2 regions of the Exiguobacterium sp. SH5S4 genome follow, and region 1 is predicted to be linked to the other one. Evidence: a T-box and tRNA genes for the amino acid it is inferred to sense, from the RefSeq annotation. Region 1 holds a T-box; the other holds one or more tRNA genes.
What was found. The T-box of region 1 lies ahead of EVJ32_RS05745 (valine--tRNA ligase). A T-box ahead of a tRNA ligase gene usually reads a tRNA of that ligase, here a tRNA-Val.
Positions count from the first base shown of each region.

Region 2: it has a tRNA-Val gene. The T-box ahead of EVJ32_RS05745 (valine--tRNA ligase) is inferred to sense a tRNA for this amino acid. The anticodon was not compared.

Region 1 is NZ_SJUQ01000007.1:1,057-8,255, forward strand. It holds gene EVJ32_RS05745 (valine--tRNA ligase) at 1-1,824, opposite strand, end outside; T-box leader at 1,880-2,100, opposite strand; gene hemL (glutamate-1-semialdehyde 2,1-aminomutase) at 2,148-3,452, opposite strand; gene hemB (porphobilinogen synthase) at 3,449-4,429, opposite strand; gene EVJ32_RS05760 (uroporphyrinogen-III synthase) at 4,426-5,091, opposite strand; gene hemC (hydroxymethylbilane synthase) at 5,084-6,001, opposite strand; gene hemA (glutamyl-tRNA reductase) at 6,060-7,199, opposite strand, start outside.
Region 2 is NZ_SJUQ01000004.1:76,437-83,635, forward strand. It holds gene EVJ32_RS03790 (aminopeptidase) at 1-462, shown strand, start outside; gene EVJ32_RS03795 (alpha/beta hydrolase) at 515-1,297, opposite strand; gene EVJ32_RS03800 (TetR/AcrR family transcriptional regulator) at 1,429-2,007, shown strand; gene EVJ32_RS03805 (DMT family transporter) at 2,019-2,348, shown strand; gene EVJ32_RS03810 (DMT family transporter) at 2,345-2,659, shown strand; gene EVJ32_RS03815 (GNAT family N-acetyltransferase) at 2,727-3,284, shown strand; tRNA gene EVJ32_RS03820 (tRNA-Val) at 3,371-3,443, shown strand; gene EVJ32_RS03825 (DUF554 domain-containing protein) at 3,602-4,306, shown strand; gene EVJ32_RS03830 (FeoB-associated Cys-rich membrane protein) at 4,346-4,549, opposite strand; gene feoB (ferrous iron transport protein B) at 4,565-6,541, opposite strand; gene EVJ32_RS03840 (FeoA family protein) at 6,538-6,774, opposite strand; gene EVJ32_RS03845 (pyrroline-5-carboxylate reductase family protein) at 6,961-7,199, opposite strand, start outside.

The sequences.
Region 1 (7,199 bases):
CGTCTTCTCACCTGAGAGGTCGATGTCTTCAAACTTCATCCCATCCATGTTCATGAGGGCGAAGCGGCTCGCGTTCCAAATCTTGTTCGCGAAGTTCCATGTCGATTCGATTTTCTCCCAGTAGAAGCGCAGGTCGTTCCCCGGTGTCGAGCCCGTGAGCAGGAACCAGCGGAGCGAATCGGCACCGTACTGGTCGATGACTTCCATCGGGTCGACGCCGTTACCGAGCGATTTCGACATCTTGCGGCCTTCCGAGTCACGGATCAGACCGTGGATGAGCACGTCGTTGAACGGCTGCTTGCCCGTGAATTCGAGCGATTGGAAGATCATCCGCGATACCCAGAAGAAGATGATGTCGTAACCCGTGACGAGCGCGCTCGTCGGGAAGTAGCGTTTGAAGTCTGCTGAATCCGTGTCCGGCCAGCCCATCGTCGAGAACGGCCAGAGCGCTGACGAGAACCACGTGTCGAGCACGTCTTCGTCTTGATGCCAGTTCTCGCTGTCAGCCGGCGCTTCTTTGCCTACATACACTTCGCCTGTCTCGTTATGGTACCAAGCCGGGATGCGGTGGCCCCACCAAAGTTGACGGCTGATGCACCAGTCGCGGATGTTTTCCATCCAGCGGAGGTACGTGCCTTCGAACCGCTCTGGGACGAAGTTGACTTTCGTCTCGTCGTTGCCTTGCGCTGCGAGCGCCGCTTTCGCGAGTGGCTCCATATCGACGAACCATTGCTTCGACAAGTAAGGCTCGATGACCGCGCCTGAACGTTCCGAGTGACCGACCGAGTGCGTGTGCGGCTCGATTTTGACGAGCGTGCCGTCTGCTTCTAAGTCTTTGACGAGCTGCTTACGGCAGTCGAAGCGGTCGAGCCCTTCGTACTTGCCAGCATTCTCGTTCATCGTCCCCGACTCGTCCATGATGAGGATGCGCGGAAGCTCGTGACGGTTCCCGATCTCAAAATCGTTCGGGTCGTGCGCCGGCGTGATCTTCACGCAACCGGTACCGAACTCGACGTCGACATAGTCGTCCGCGACGATCGGGATCTCACGGTTCATGACCGGGAGCATGATCGTCTTCCCGACGAGGTGCGCGTAGCGCTCGTCTTTCGGGTTGACGGCGACGGCCGTATCGCCGAGCATCGTCTCGGGACGTGTCGTCGCGATCTCGATGTGGCCTGAGCCGTCAGCGAGCGGATATTTCATATGGTAGAACGCGCCTTCGACTTCTTGATAGATGACTTCGATGTCTGAGACGGCCGTCTTTTGCGCCGGGTCCCAGTTGACGATATATTCGCCGCGGTAGATCAAGCCTTTTTCATACAAGCGGACGAAGACTTCCTGGACCGCTTTCGACAGTCCCGCGTCGAGTGTGAACCGTTCACGCGAGTAGTCGAGACCGAGGCCGAGTTTTGACCACTGGGCACGGATCGTGTCGGCGTACTCGTCTTTCCATTCCCACGTCTTCTCGAGGAACTTCTCGCGTCCGAGGTCGTAACGCATGATGCCGTCCTCACGGAGCTTCTGTTCAACTTTCGCCTGTGTCGCGATACCGGCGTGGTCCATCCCTGGGAGCCAGAGGACGTCATAGCCTTGCATGCGCTTCAAGCGCGTGAGTAGATCTTGGAGCGTCGTATCCCACGCGTGTCCGAGGTGAAGTTTCCCTGTGACGTTCGGTGGCGGGATGACGATCGTGTAAGGCTGTTTCGAGTCGTCCTCGTCTGCCTTGAACACGTTGTTCTCCATCCAATAGTCGTACCATTTCGCTTCCGTCGCACTCGGGTCGTACTTCGTCGGCATGCTGATTTCGTTTGTTTCGTTGGTCATTGTGCCAATCCTCCTCTATCTGTCTACACAAAAAACGGCTACTCTCGTCCTTAACGCTAAGGACGAAAGAAGCCGTATCTTCCGCGGTACCACCTTAGTTCGCCAACACGTGGCGCCCTCAAAATCGAATAACGGTCGATGGACCGGACCTTCCTACTTGATTCACAAGGTCAGCTCCGAGGCGACTTCCGCACACTTCCCTCGCGACCTTGCACCAAGCGGCCGCGTCTCTAGAAAGGAGTGTTGTTGCGTACTATTCCTCATCATAGCTTTTAAACGTATCTGTTAAACAATTGTAGCGATTGAAGACGTTTCAGTCAAGATTACAGTGAAAACTCTTGTTGCAGCTCTTTGAACGTCGCATCGACCGCGGCGAGCGTCGCGTCGATATCCTCGTCCGTATGCACAGTCGACAAGAACAAGCCTTCAAACTGTGACGGTGGCAAGAACACGCCACGCGCCGCCATCTTCTGATAGTACGAGCGGAACATGTCGAGGTTCGACGTTTTCGCCTTCTCGAAGTTCGTCACTTTCTCGTTCGTGAAGAAGAAGCCGAACATCGAGCCGGCCCGGTTCGTGTCGTGCGGGATGTTATATTTCTCGGCCGCTGCCGTGAAGCCAGCCGCGAGACGGTCGGCTTTGCGCTCGAACTCCTCGTAGTGCTCAGGCTTGAGTTGCGACAGTGTCGTGTAGCCGGCGATCATCGCGAGCGGGTTGCCTGAAAGCGTCCCTGCTTGGTAGATCGGCCCTTGCGGTGCGATGTGTTCCATGATCTCCCGTTTGCCGCCGTATGCGCCGACCGGAAGGCCACCGCCGATGACTTTGCCGAGGCACGTAAGATCAGGCGTCACGCCGAAGTAACCTTGGGCGCAATTGTAACCGACGCGGAAGCCGGTCATGACCTCGTCAAAGATGAGGAGCGCACCGTTTTGTTCCGTGATCTCACGCAGTCCTTCGAGGAATCCTGGCTGCGGCGGGACGAAGCCCATGTTGCCGGCAGCCGGCTCGACGATGACGCCGGCGATGTCGTCGCCGTGCTTCTCGAACGCGATGCGAAGCGCGTCGAGGTCGTTGTATGGGACGGTGAGCGTGTGGCTCGCCAAGTCTTTCGGGACGCCCGGTGAGTCCGGGAGACCGAGTGTCGCGACACCTGATCCGGCCTTGATGAGGAGCGAGTCCCCGTGGCCGTGGTAGCAGCCTTCAAACTTCAAGATCTTCGTCTTGCCCGTATAGCCGCGGGCGAGGCGGAGAGCCGCCATCGTCGCTTCCGTACCGGAGTTGACCATGCGGACCATCTCGATCGATGGGACGCGGTCGATGACGAGCTCGGCCATCTTCGTCTCGAGCTCCGTCGGTGTCCCGAACGTCCAGCCTTTTTCAGCCTGATCTTGGATCGCTTTCATGACGACCGGGTCGCGGTGACCGAGAATGAGTGGTCCCCATGAGAGGACGTAGTCGATGTACTCGTTGCCGTCGATGTCGTAGACGCGTGAACCTTCACCGCGTTCGGCGAAGATCGGCGTCATCCCGACCGATTTATAGGCACGGACCGGGCTGTTGACCCCGCCCGGCATGAGTGGGAGTGCTTGTTTGAACGCTGCTTCTGAGCGAGTTTGCTTGTATGTCATGCGAATTCTCCTTCCAAATAGCGACAGACGTCTTTTGCGAAATACGTGACGATCAAGTCGGCACCGGCCCGTTTGAAACCGACCATCGTCTCCATGACGATGCGTTGTTCATCGATCCAGTCGTTCATCGACGCCGCTTTAATCATCGCATACTCCCCGCTCACGTTATACGCCACGATCGGCATATCGAGCGAGTCGCGCATGTCGCGGATGATGTCCATGAACGCGAGCGCCGGTTTGACGATCATGAAGTCGGCACCTTGCTCGACGTCCGACTGTGATTCCCGGAACGCCTCACGACGGTTGGCCGGGTCCATCTGATAGCCTTTGCGGTCGCCTTCACCAGGCGCCGACTGCGCCGCGTCACGGAACGGGCCGTAGTACGCCGATGCGTATTTGACGCCGTAGCTCATGATCGGGATGTGGCTGTAACCGTTTTGGTCGAGCCCTTCGCGGATGGCGGCGACAAAGCCGTCCATCATCGAGCTCGGCGCGATGATGTCTGCGCCCGCTTGCGCTTGCGTGATCGCCGTCTGGACGTGAAGCGGTAGTGACGCGTCGTTATCGACGTCACCGTTCTTCACGATGCCACAGTGGCCCGTCGACGTATATTCACAGAGGCACGTGTCGGCGATGACCGTGAGCTGTGGTGCCCACTCTTTCACTTTGCGGATCGCTTCTTGGACGATGCCGTGGTCGTGGTACGCTTCCGTGCCTTCCGGGTCTTTATGCTCAGGTACGCCGAACAAGAGGACGGACTCGAGCCCGAGGTCAACGAGCTCACGGATCTCGTCTTCGAGACGATCGAGCGAGAAGTTGAAGACGCCAGGCATCGAGCTGACTTCGCGTTTAATATTTGTCCCTTCGACGACGAAGAGCGGATAAATTAAATCTTCTTTCCGAACATGGTTTTCACGTACGAGTGCACGCATCGACTTCGACGAGCGCAGACGACGGTGACGGTCGAATTGGTTCATGAAAAATCTCCCCCTACACACTGTATTAATGCATCCATAGTATAACACTCAGGCACTCGGACCGGTAACGTCGAAACTTCTCGGACGGCCCGTTCGGTCACTTCACCAATGGCGTACCACGTCCCGTGGAACCGCTCGAGGTAAGGCGTGAGCGCGTGGACGGCGGACGGACTGAGCACGAGCAGCGCCTCGACATGTTCGAGCGCGGCCGCTTGATCGGCCGTGAGTGCTTTCTCGACCGTCTCATAGACGACCCAGTCGTACACATGCGGCAATTGTCGCATATGCTCGGTATTCGCCAAATCTCCACGGGCGAACAAGACGACATCGTCCTCACCGACGACGTTCGCCAACTCGCGGAACAACGCCTCGCCTGTATACGTCTCCGGCATGAGCGAAACGGTGAATCCTTCTGCCTCGAGCGCGTCCCGGGTCTTCTCGCCGACGGCGGCGACACGGACGTCACGCGACACGGCATAGAGCGCCGGGACGGCCGTTTGACTCGTGACGACGAGCCAGTCGAACTGAACCGTAGGCATCGGATGCCCGGTCAAGCGTGTCTCGATCATCGGGACGTGATGAACGGAAAGACCGCTCGCGTCGAGCAAGGCCCGTTGCGAAGCGGTCAGTCGTTTTGTCCCTGTGTACCAGACGTCACACATTGACCGAGGCGAGGATCTCGCGTCCGCCGCGTCCGAGCAAGTCGTCAGCGACGTCTTGACCGAGCGCGACTTCGTCCGTTGACGTTTTCGTCACACGGAGCACGTCTTTGCCGTCGACCGAGGCGATCAAGCCGGTGAGCGTGACCGTGTCCCCGTCGACCGTCGCGTAACCGCCAACCGGTACGTGGCAGCTGCCTTCGATCGCCTTCAAGAACGTCCGCTCCGCTGTGGCAGCTTTCGCCGTCACGTCATCGTGAAGGAGCTGTAAAATCTGCGTCACTTCGGCGTCGTCTTTCCGGCTCTCGATCGCGAGTACACCTTGTCCGACGGCCGGTACCATCATGTCGGCGTCGAGCGCTTCGAACTTGACGCGGTCGGTCCAACCCATACGTTCAAGTCCCGCTTTCGCGAGCAAGATGGCGTTGAAGTTCTCGGTATCGAGTTTTTTCAAGCGCGTGTCGATGTTGCCACGAATCCATTGGATCTCGAAGTCCGGACGGGCCGCGAGCATCTGTGCACCGCGACGGAGCGAGCTCGTCCCGATGACCGCGCCTTGCGGCAACGTCTCGAGCGTATAGCCGTTCTCGCAAATCAAGACGTCACGCGCGTCGACACGTTTTGGCATACAGCTGATAAAGAGGTCTTCCGGCAGTTCGGCCGGCACGTCTTTCATGCTGTGGACGGCGAAATCGATGTCACCGGCGAGCATCTGCTGTTGGATTTCTTTGACGAACAAGCCTTTCCCACCGACTTTCGACAGTTGGACGTCGACGATTTGGTCACCTTTCGTCACGATTTCTTTGATCTCGAACTCGTTCTGGGCCCCGGCTTGCTTCAATTGTTCGATGACCCATTTCGTCTGTGTCATCGCGAGTTGCGAGCGGCGTGAGCCGACGATAATTTTACGCATAATGTTTAGTCCCCTTCATAGAAAAAGGCGACGAGATCCGCCGCCTTTTTGGTTTGTATTAGCGCATCAATGCGCGAAGTGGTGCTTTAGCCGCCATCGCTTCTAGCTCTTCCGGTTCTGTATCCGCAGCCGGAACGTCGACGTCTAGGGCGAACGCTTCGACGAACTGGGCGATGCGCGTGTTCGCGTCCGGTTGAGCGGCCGCGTCTTTAATGTAGTCGATCGGTTCACGAAGCATCTGATTGATGATCGACTTCATGTGCTTGCCGATGACTTTCTTGTCCCGGTCCGACAGATGGTCGAGCTTGCGCTCAAGACTTTCCATCGTCTCTTCTTGGACGGTGAGCGCACGTGAGCGCAACTCGTTCATGATCGGCACGACACCGAGCGTGACGAGCCATGCTTGGAACTCTTGGATCGCCTCATCAATCTTCACTTCAATCTTTTCTGCCTCGACGAGACGGGCTGCCAAGTTTTTATTGACGATCCCGTTCAAGTCATCGACATCAAACAAATGGACGCCCGGAAGCGACCGGACCGCTGGATCGATATCTCGCGGCACGGCAATGTCAATGAGAAGAAGTGGTCGTTCCCGACGCAGCAATTGCGCTGCGGCAACGTCATCATACGCGATAACGGCTTCTTTGGCGCCGGTCGAGCTGATCAAAATATCGGCATCGAGCAGTCCACAGGCAATCTCGCGGATCGAGTGGGCCCGGCCTTTGAACTTGGCAGCGACCGCTTTCGCTTTACTTTCAGTCCGGTTGAAGACGGCAATTTGTTTGGCGCCGGCTTCGAACAAGTTGAGCGTTGTCAGCTCACCCGTCTCACCTGCACCGACGACGACGACTTGTTTGTCATCGAGGCACGTGTACATCTCTTGCGCGAGCGCGACCGCAGCCGAGCTGACCGATACCGACATTTCCCCAATTTGCGTGTCAGTATGGGCCCGTTTGGCGAGCGTCACGGCTTCTTTGAACAATTTATTAAACACCGTCCCCGTCGTCCCGTTCTCTTGGGCGCGGAAGAAGCTTGACTTGACTTGTCCTAAAATCTGCGTTTCCCCGATGATCATCGAGTCGAGACCCGACGTGACACGGAACAAGTGACGAATCGCTTCCTCGCCTTCACGGATCGACAAGTATGGTGTGAACTGATCCATCTCTAAATCAAACCAGTTCGCTAAAAAACGTTTTGT
Region 2 (7,199 bases), on a different contig from region 1:
GATGCGGTCGAAGGACACGTGTCGAGCACGAAGCCGCTCAGCTACAGCGGAAACTTGATCGACGGGTTCACGCTTTGGTTCGAAGGCGGAAAAGTCGTGAAAGCGGAAGCGAAACAAGGGCAGGCGGCACTCGATGAACTGTTGAACCTTGATGAAGGGGCACGCCGCATCGGAGAAGTCGCACTCGTGCCGGACGATTCGCCGATCTCAAACTCAGGACTCCTCTTCTACAACACGTTGTTCGATGAGAACGCCTCGTGCCACTTGGCGCTCGGTCGTGCCTACTCGACGTGCCTCGAAGGCGGACCGGCGATGTCGGCCGAAGAACTCGCTGAGAATGGTGCGAACGACTCGATGACACACGTCGACTTCATGATCGGCTCGGCCGAAATGAATATCGACGGTGAGCTCGAGGACGGGACACGCGAAGCCATCATGCGTGATGGGAACTGGGTCATCTAATAGAAAACAATAAGTAAAGACGCAAAGGCGACCGCCTTTGCGTCTTTTCATGTCATGAGAGTTCATACAGAAATGCGAGCGCGTTCGGCAACCGACGTCGCCATGCAATCTCGTTGTGGACCGCCCCAGGCTCGACTTCATAGCGGAAGGCGATGCCGGTCCGAGCGATCGTCTCGACGAGTTTCGCATTCGTGTATAAGTAGTCCTCGGGCGTGATCGGTCCGCTCGTTTCGTTCGTGCCGATATCCATATAGAGCCGGGCGGACAGGTCAGTTTGTTTCAGTTCACGAATGAGCGAGTCGAGGTTGGCCCAGGCGGCCGTCGACAGTGAACCGACACGACGGATTGCCGGATACGTCGCCATCATATAGAGCGAGATGACGCCGCCCATCGAGCTACCTATCACGCCGACGTCATCCGGGTTGGTCGCGTAGCGTGCGTCAATCCACGGCTTCAGCTCCAACATGAGCCAGTCGGCATAGAGACGCCCCTTGCCGCCAAGTGTCGGCCGGGTCTTAGCGAGCTCGGGCCCGATGCGTTTATAAAGCATCTCGTCTTCATAGAACGAGTACTCGTCATAGCGGTCGAGCCAATCGGGGGCGCTTGCGATGGCGACGACCATGAGCGGTAGTTGCAAATCGTCGAGATGGCGGTCAATCGCCCAACCTTCCCCGATTGTCGCGGTCTTGCCGTCGAAGACGTTTTGGCCGTCATGCATATAGAGCACGGGCAACGCCTCGTCGGTACGAGCGAAGTCAGGGCGGTAGACGCGGACGATTCGTTTTCGGCCGCGCATCGTCTCGGTCGGCAAGGTGAAACTAAACTGTTCGATCATACAATCATTCCTCCCTTCCTCTGACGGTCTCTTCTCATTTTGGCGTTGTCCGTACAAAAACTCAATCCGGAAGATTGACTACCTACCGTTCGTTAGTTAAAGTGAGGGGAGATGAAAGGGGTAGATCGCACATGACCACGAAACAGCGAATTGAACAGGCTGCCAGACGCCGGTTTGCGCTTGAAGGATATGAAGGACTGTCTTTGGCGGCGCTCGCCGAAGATGTCGGGATTAAGAAGCCGTCTTTATATGCGCACATCGAAGGAAAAGAACAGCTGTTCAAACAAGTCGTCGAACAGATGGCCGAGCGTTACCAGCGAGCTTGGGAACAAGCACGGGACGCGTCTGACGGGGCGGCACCGCTCGAACGGATCGAGGCGATCGTTGAAGCGTTGATTCATTTCTTCGAAGAAGAAGAGACATGGATGCTGACGAAACGAATGCTGCTCGTACCGCCGCCTGAGCTGCGCGCCTTCATCGAGTCGACGATCGGGTCGGTCGAGACCGAGCTCCAAACGTTTGAGAAAGAGCAGTTCCGTTTGGCGATGGAGCGGGGCGATTTACCGGAACAATCGCTCGACGACGTATATGATGCGTACTATTGCTTTTTGGACGGGGCGTTGCTTTCACTCTTTTCGTTTGCAACGAATCGAGCGCAACGACAGCATGCAGCATTTAAAATTTTCAAGAAAGGAGTCGGGTGGACATGAAAAAGGAACAAATGGCTTGGTTGTGGCTCGTGCTCGCCGGACTTCTTGAAATTGTTTGGGCGACGACGATGAAATTGTCGAACGGGTTCACCGTGTTAGGGCCGACCGTCGTGACCATCGCGTTATTGATTGTCAGTTTTGGCTTGTTGGCGATGTCGTTCCGTGTGTTGCCAGCCGGCACTGGGTACGCCGTTTTTACGGGTATTGGCGCCGTCGGGACGGTCATCGTTGGAAATGTTTTGTTCGATGAGACGATGACGGGAATGAAGCTGTTGTTTATCGCGATACTCCTTGTCGGGGTGGTCGGTTTGAAGCAAGTGACAGGAGGTGAGTCGGCATGAGTTGGATTTTTTTAATTGGGGCTGGGCTCGCTGAGATGCTTGCTGTTTTCTTCATGGGAAAATCAAAAGGCTATCAGATTTTAAAATGGTCGCTTCTTTCGATCACGACGTTCGCACTAAGTTTTTATTTGTTGTCGCGTTCGCTCGAGACGCTGCCGCTCGGGCTCGCTTACTCGATTTGGGTCGGGATTGGCGCGGCGGGTGGAGTGATTCTCGGTATGCTGTACTTGAACGAGTCGAGCGACCGGTGGCGTATCTTCTTCTTGGCGCTCATTATCGGGAGCGTCGTCGGGTTGAAAGTCGTGGCGTAAATAGGATTGAAACGAGCTGAAAACGGGAATTGAATAGTTCAGATTGTGAACGAAAGGGGCGGGAAAGATGAATCTTGTAGAGTTGCAATCAGAACGTCTACGGCTTGAACCTTACACGATCTCCGATTTCTATTTCGTAAAATCGCTACTCCAAGATCCGCGGGTGATGCGCTTTATCAGTCCGGACGGCAAGCCATATACGGATGAACAGACAATCGAATGGTTCGAGAGACAATTGGCCCGATATACGACGGGCCGACAGACCGGACTCCTCAAACTGATGACACATCACAGTGATGAGCCGATCGGCCATGCCGGGACGCTCTTGCATGAACTTGATGGCAAAATCGAGCTCGAGGTCGGTTATTGGCTAGCACCAAAGCACTGGCACATGGGCTACGGCCGTGAAGCGGCCGCGCGTCTCATGCAACATGCGTTCGAGGAAGGCGAGAAAGACATCATTTCGCTCATCCACCCGGACAACGTGCCGTCACAATGCGTCGCGAAATCGAACGGCTTGCGTTGGGACCGTGACACCGAACACGGAGGCATGATCGTGTCCGTTTATGTCGGCGATTTGGAGCGTCTATGCCGTCACATGAAGCGGGAAGAAATGACGCGGTGAAAAAAATAAAAAAAGTTTTAAAAAACAGTTGCCAAGGCATTAGTTTCTTGATATATTAATAGTGTCCTAAAGAGAGGACACGACCTGATTCTGTAGCTCAGCTGGGAGAGCGCTACCTTGACAGGGTAGAGGTCGCTGGTTCGAGCCCAGTCAGAATCACTTGGGTGCCAAACCCGATGCGAAACCCATAGGAACGTGGGTTTCCGCGCAGCCACTTCTTACGAGAAGTGGCTTTTTTTGTGTATTCTTTTAATTGACAGCCCACATAAACAGTTGGTATATTCCTCTCAATACATACAGAAACGGGGAATTATACGATGGTATTAACCGGAACAATCGTCAATGCGGCCTTGATCGTGGTCGGCACATTACTCGGGCTGCTGTTTCACCGAATCCCCGAGCGGATGAAAGAGACGGTCACGGCTGCCATCGGTCTCGCCGTCGTCTTGCTTGGCGTGCAGATGGGCATGAAGAGTGAGAACTTTTTAATCGTCATCGGCAGTCTCGTTATCGGAGCCGCACTTGGCGAATGGTGGAAGCTCGACGAGAAGTTGAACGAGATCGGCTATCAGTTGGAACGGCGTCTCGGTGGAAAAAGTAAGTCGAGCATCGCGGAAGGCTTCATCACGGCGACGCTCATCTTTGTGATCGGGGCGATGGCCGTCATCGGTGCGCTCGACAGCGGTCTGCGCGGGGACCATGACGTCCTCTATACAAAAGGGTTGATTGACGGTTTCACGGCGCTTGTGCTCAGTTCGACGCTAGGCATCGGCGTCATGTTCTCGGCCGTACCGGTCTTGTTGTACCAAGGAGCGATCGCGTTGCTCGCCATCCAGATCATGAAGTTCATTCCGGAGTCGCTCATGGATGACTTTATTTTGGAGATGACGGCGACCGGGGGCGTCATGATCGTCGCCATCGGGTTGAACCTGGTCGGGATCACCCGGATTCGTGTCGCCAACTTACTGCCCGGTATTTTGATGGTCGCGATCATTGTCACCGCATTACATATCTTCCAATGAAAAAACGGACTAGCGCGAAACAATGCGCTAGTCCGTTTTTCATTGATGATAACTTTTTTTATCAGCGTGTAAGGCTTCCGCAATGATTTTATCCCAGTCAGCGGCATCACAGGATGTCGTGCAAGTCGGTGCGATTTCGCAAGTGGCGCATTTACCGGCTTTTGCTTTGCGGGTGTAGCGATAGAGCGAATAGGCGGCGTACCCGAATACGGCAAGACCGATCAGTAAATCAAATAAGAACATATGATTCCCTCCTTGTTAAGACAATCCGAACAGACGACCGATTTGATAGATCATCAGTGATACGACGTACGCAACACCAAGCCCATAAAGGCTAGCGACCCACGTCAATTTGGCACTTCCCACCTCGCGCCGAATGACGGCGACGGTCGCTAGACAAGGGACGTACAAGAGGACGAACGCCATGAAACTATATGCGCTCAACGGCGTAAACACGGGAAGCAACGAAGCGGACAAGTCAGATTCGCTGACCGCATAAATGATCGCCATCGTCGATACGACGACTTCTTTCGCCAAAAAACCTGTGATGAGCGAAGCGCCGGCCTGCCACGTCCCGAAACCGAGTGGAATCAGCAACGTCGCAACGACTCCACCAATCATAGCGAGAAAACTCTCATTCATCGGGACGTCCATTCCGGCTGGACCGGAATAGGCGAGTAACCAAATGAAGACGGAACCGCCAAAGATGAACGTACCTGCTTTTCGGACGAACCCTTTCGCCTTTTGCCATGTGCTGCGCCAAAGCGTCAACCCTTGGGGGACACGGTATGGAGGCTGTTCGACGATAAAGAGGCTGTTCCGATCTTCCGCCGCCAATACGGACGTGAATATTTTCGCGGCAATCAACGCCAGGACGATCCCGAGCATATAGAGCGATAAGACGACGAGCGCTTGGTTTGATGCGAAAAAACTGGCAGCGAAGACGGCATAGATCGGTAGACGCGCCGAGCACGACATGAACGGCGAAATAAAAATCGTGACGAGCCGCTCCCGCTCTTCCTCGACCGTCCGTGCCGCCATAATACCTGGGACGTTACAACCAAATCCAATGATCATCGGAATAAAACTTTTCCCGTTCAGTCCGACGAGTTGCATAAATCGGTCCATGACAATGGCGACACGCGCCATATAGCCAGAGTCCTCTAAAAACGAGATAAAGAAAAAGAGCACGAAAATCTGTGGGACGAAGACGAGGACACCGCCGACACCGGCGATCACCCCGTCAATCAGCAACGCCTGGATGAAAGAGGAGGTCCCGAGGAGTTGTAACAACGAGCTTGTTCCGGATGTGACCGGACCCGACAGAAATCCATCCAACAGATCGGACAACGGGGCACCGATCCAGTTGAACGTGATGTGGAACAAGGCGTAAAGTACTGTAAAGAAAATGGGTAAGCCCCAGATCGGATGTGTCACGACGGCATCGATGCGGTCGGTGACCGTGGCTTGTTGTGCGTTATGCTGATCGACGACGTGATGGCGAACGTCTTTTGTCCAGTCGCGTCTGCGTTCTGTAATGTGGGCGTGGGCGAAGCGTCCGAGTTTCACTTCCAACGCTTTACGAATTTCATTGACGGTTGGCGTCGAAGACTCGAGCTGTTCTGAAATGACGCGATTTCCGGCCAAGTATTGAATGGCGACCCAGCGATCGCGCTCACTGAGTCCCGTCGCTTCAAGAATTTGTTGAAGCGCCTGTTCGGTCTCTTCCCCGTAATCGAGTACGAAAGGTTCGCGAGGGGTCGTTCGCAGGGAGGACAGGAGGACTTCACAGCCGGCACCTGTTCGTGCTGTAATCGGAAACACGTCCACGTCCAAACGTTCTCTCAAACGCTTTAAATTGATGTGGATGCCTCGTCCTTCAGCGACATCGACCATGTTCAGACCGATTTGAAGCGGACGGCCCATTTCGAGCAGTTGGAGCGTTAATTGTAAGTTACGTTCGAACTGCGAGGCATCGATGATGTTGAACATCCCATCGAACGGTTCATGCAACAGGAATCGCGAGACGATTGCTTCGTCAGCCGATAGCGGGTCTAAATCATAGACACCGGGCAAGTCGATCAACTGTCCGATGTTTCCATGCAACTGTCCGATTTTCTGTTCAATTGTGACACCGGCCCAGTTACCGACGTGGGCGAAGGAGCCTGTTAATCGGTTAAATAAAGACGTTTTTCCGGTGTTCGGGTTTCCGATTAGGGCAATCCGTTGCGTCACGGGACGATCACCCCAATCTGTTCAGCGTCACAGCGACGGATGGCAATCATTTGTTGATGTTCGATTTGTTCAATCGTGAGCGGTCCGGAAAAGATGGCCCGACGTTTAATTCGTACGGAACAGCCCTCATAAAATCCTAAGGCAATCATGCGACGCCGCAAGCGGTCATCGATTCTCGTTAAATCGGATATGAGCACTGGTTGATGTAGCGGCATGGCAAGTAATGAACTCATTAAGATCTCTCCATTTTAGTCAAATGATAATTCTTCTCATTTGGTAGCATAACACGTTCTTTACTATCGGGAAGCAAGATTATTTGTGGATTTTATGACTTCTAAAAAATAGTAGTGCGAGAATTAAAAAACCGCCCGATAGAAGTCAGAACTTAACGTTCGACTTCTATCGGGCGGTTCAAGTACTTACGTTCTTTCAATCGTTGCGTCGATAGGATCATGATCCTCTTTCGCGCTCTCACGCAGGGCGGACGACATCACGTCAGACAAGTCACGTGAGCGGAGCACGCCGACACCGCGGTCGGTCGGTCCATCAGGTGCGGCGACGTCGGCGATCAGCTCGTCGGTCGGACGTGTCTCATGCAACAATAACTCGGCTGATCCTTTCATCGCTTGAGCGACGATTTGGCGGGCCGTGTCTTCAT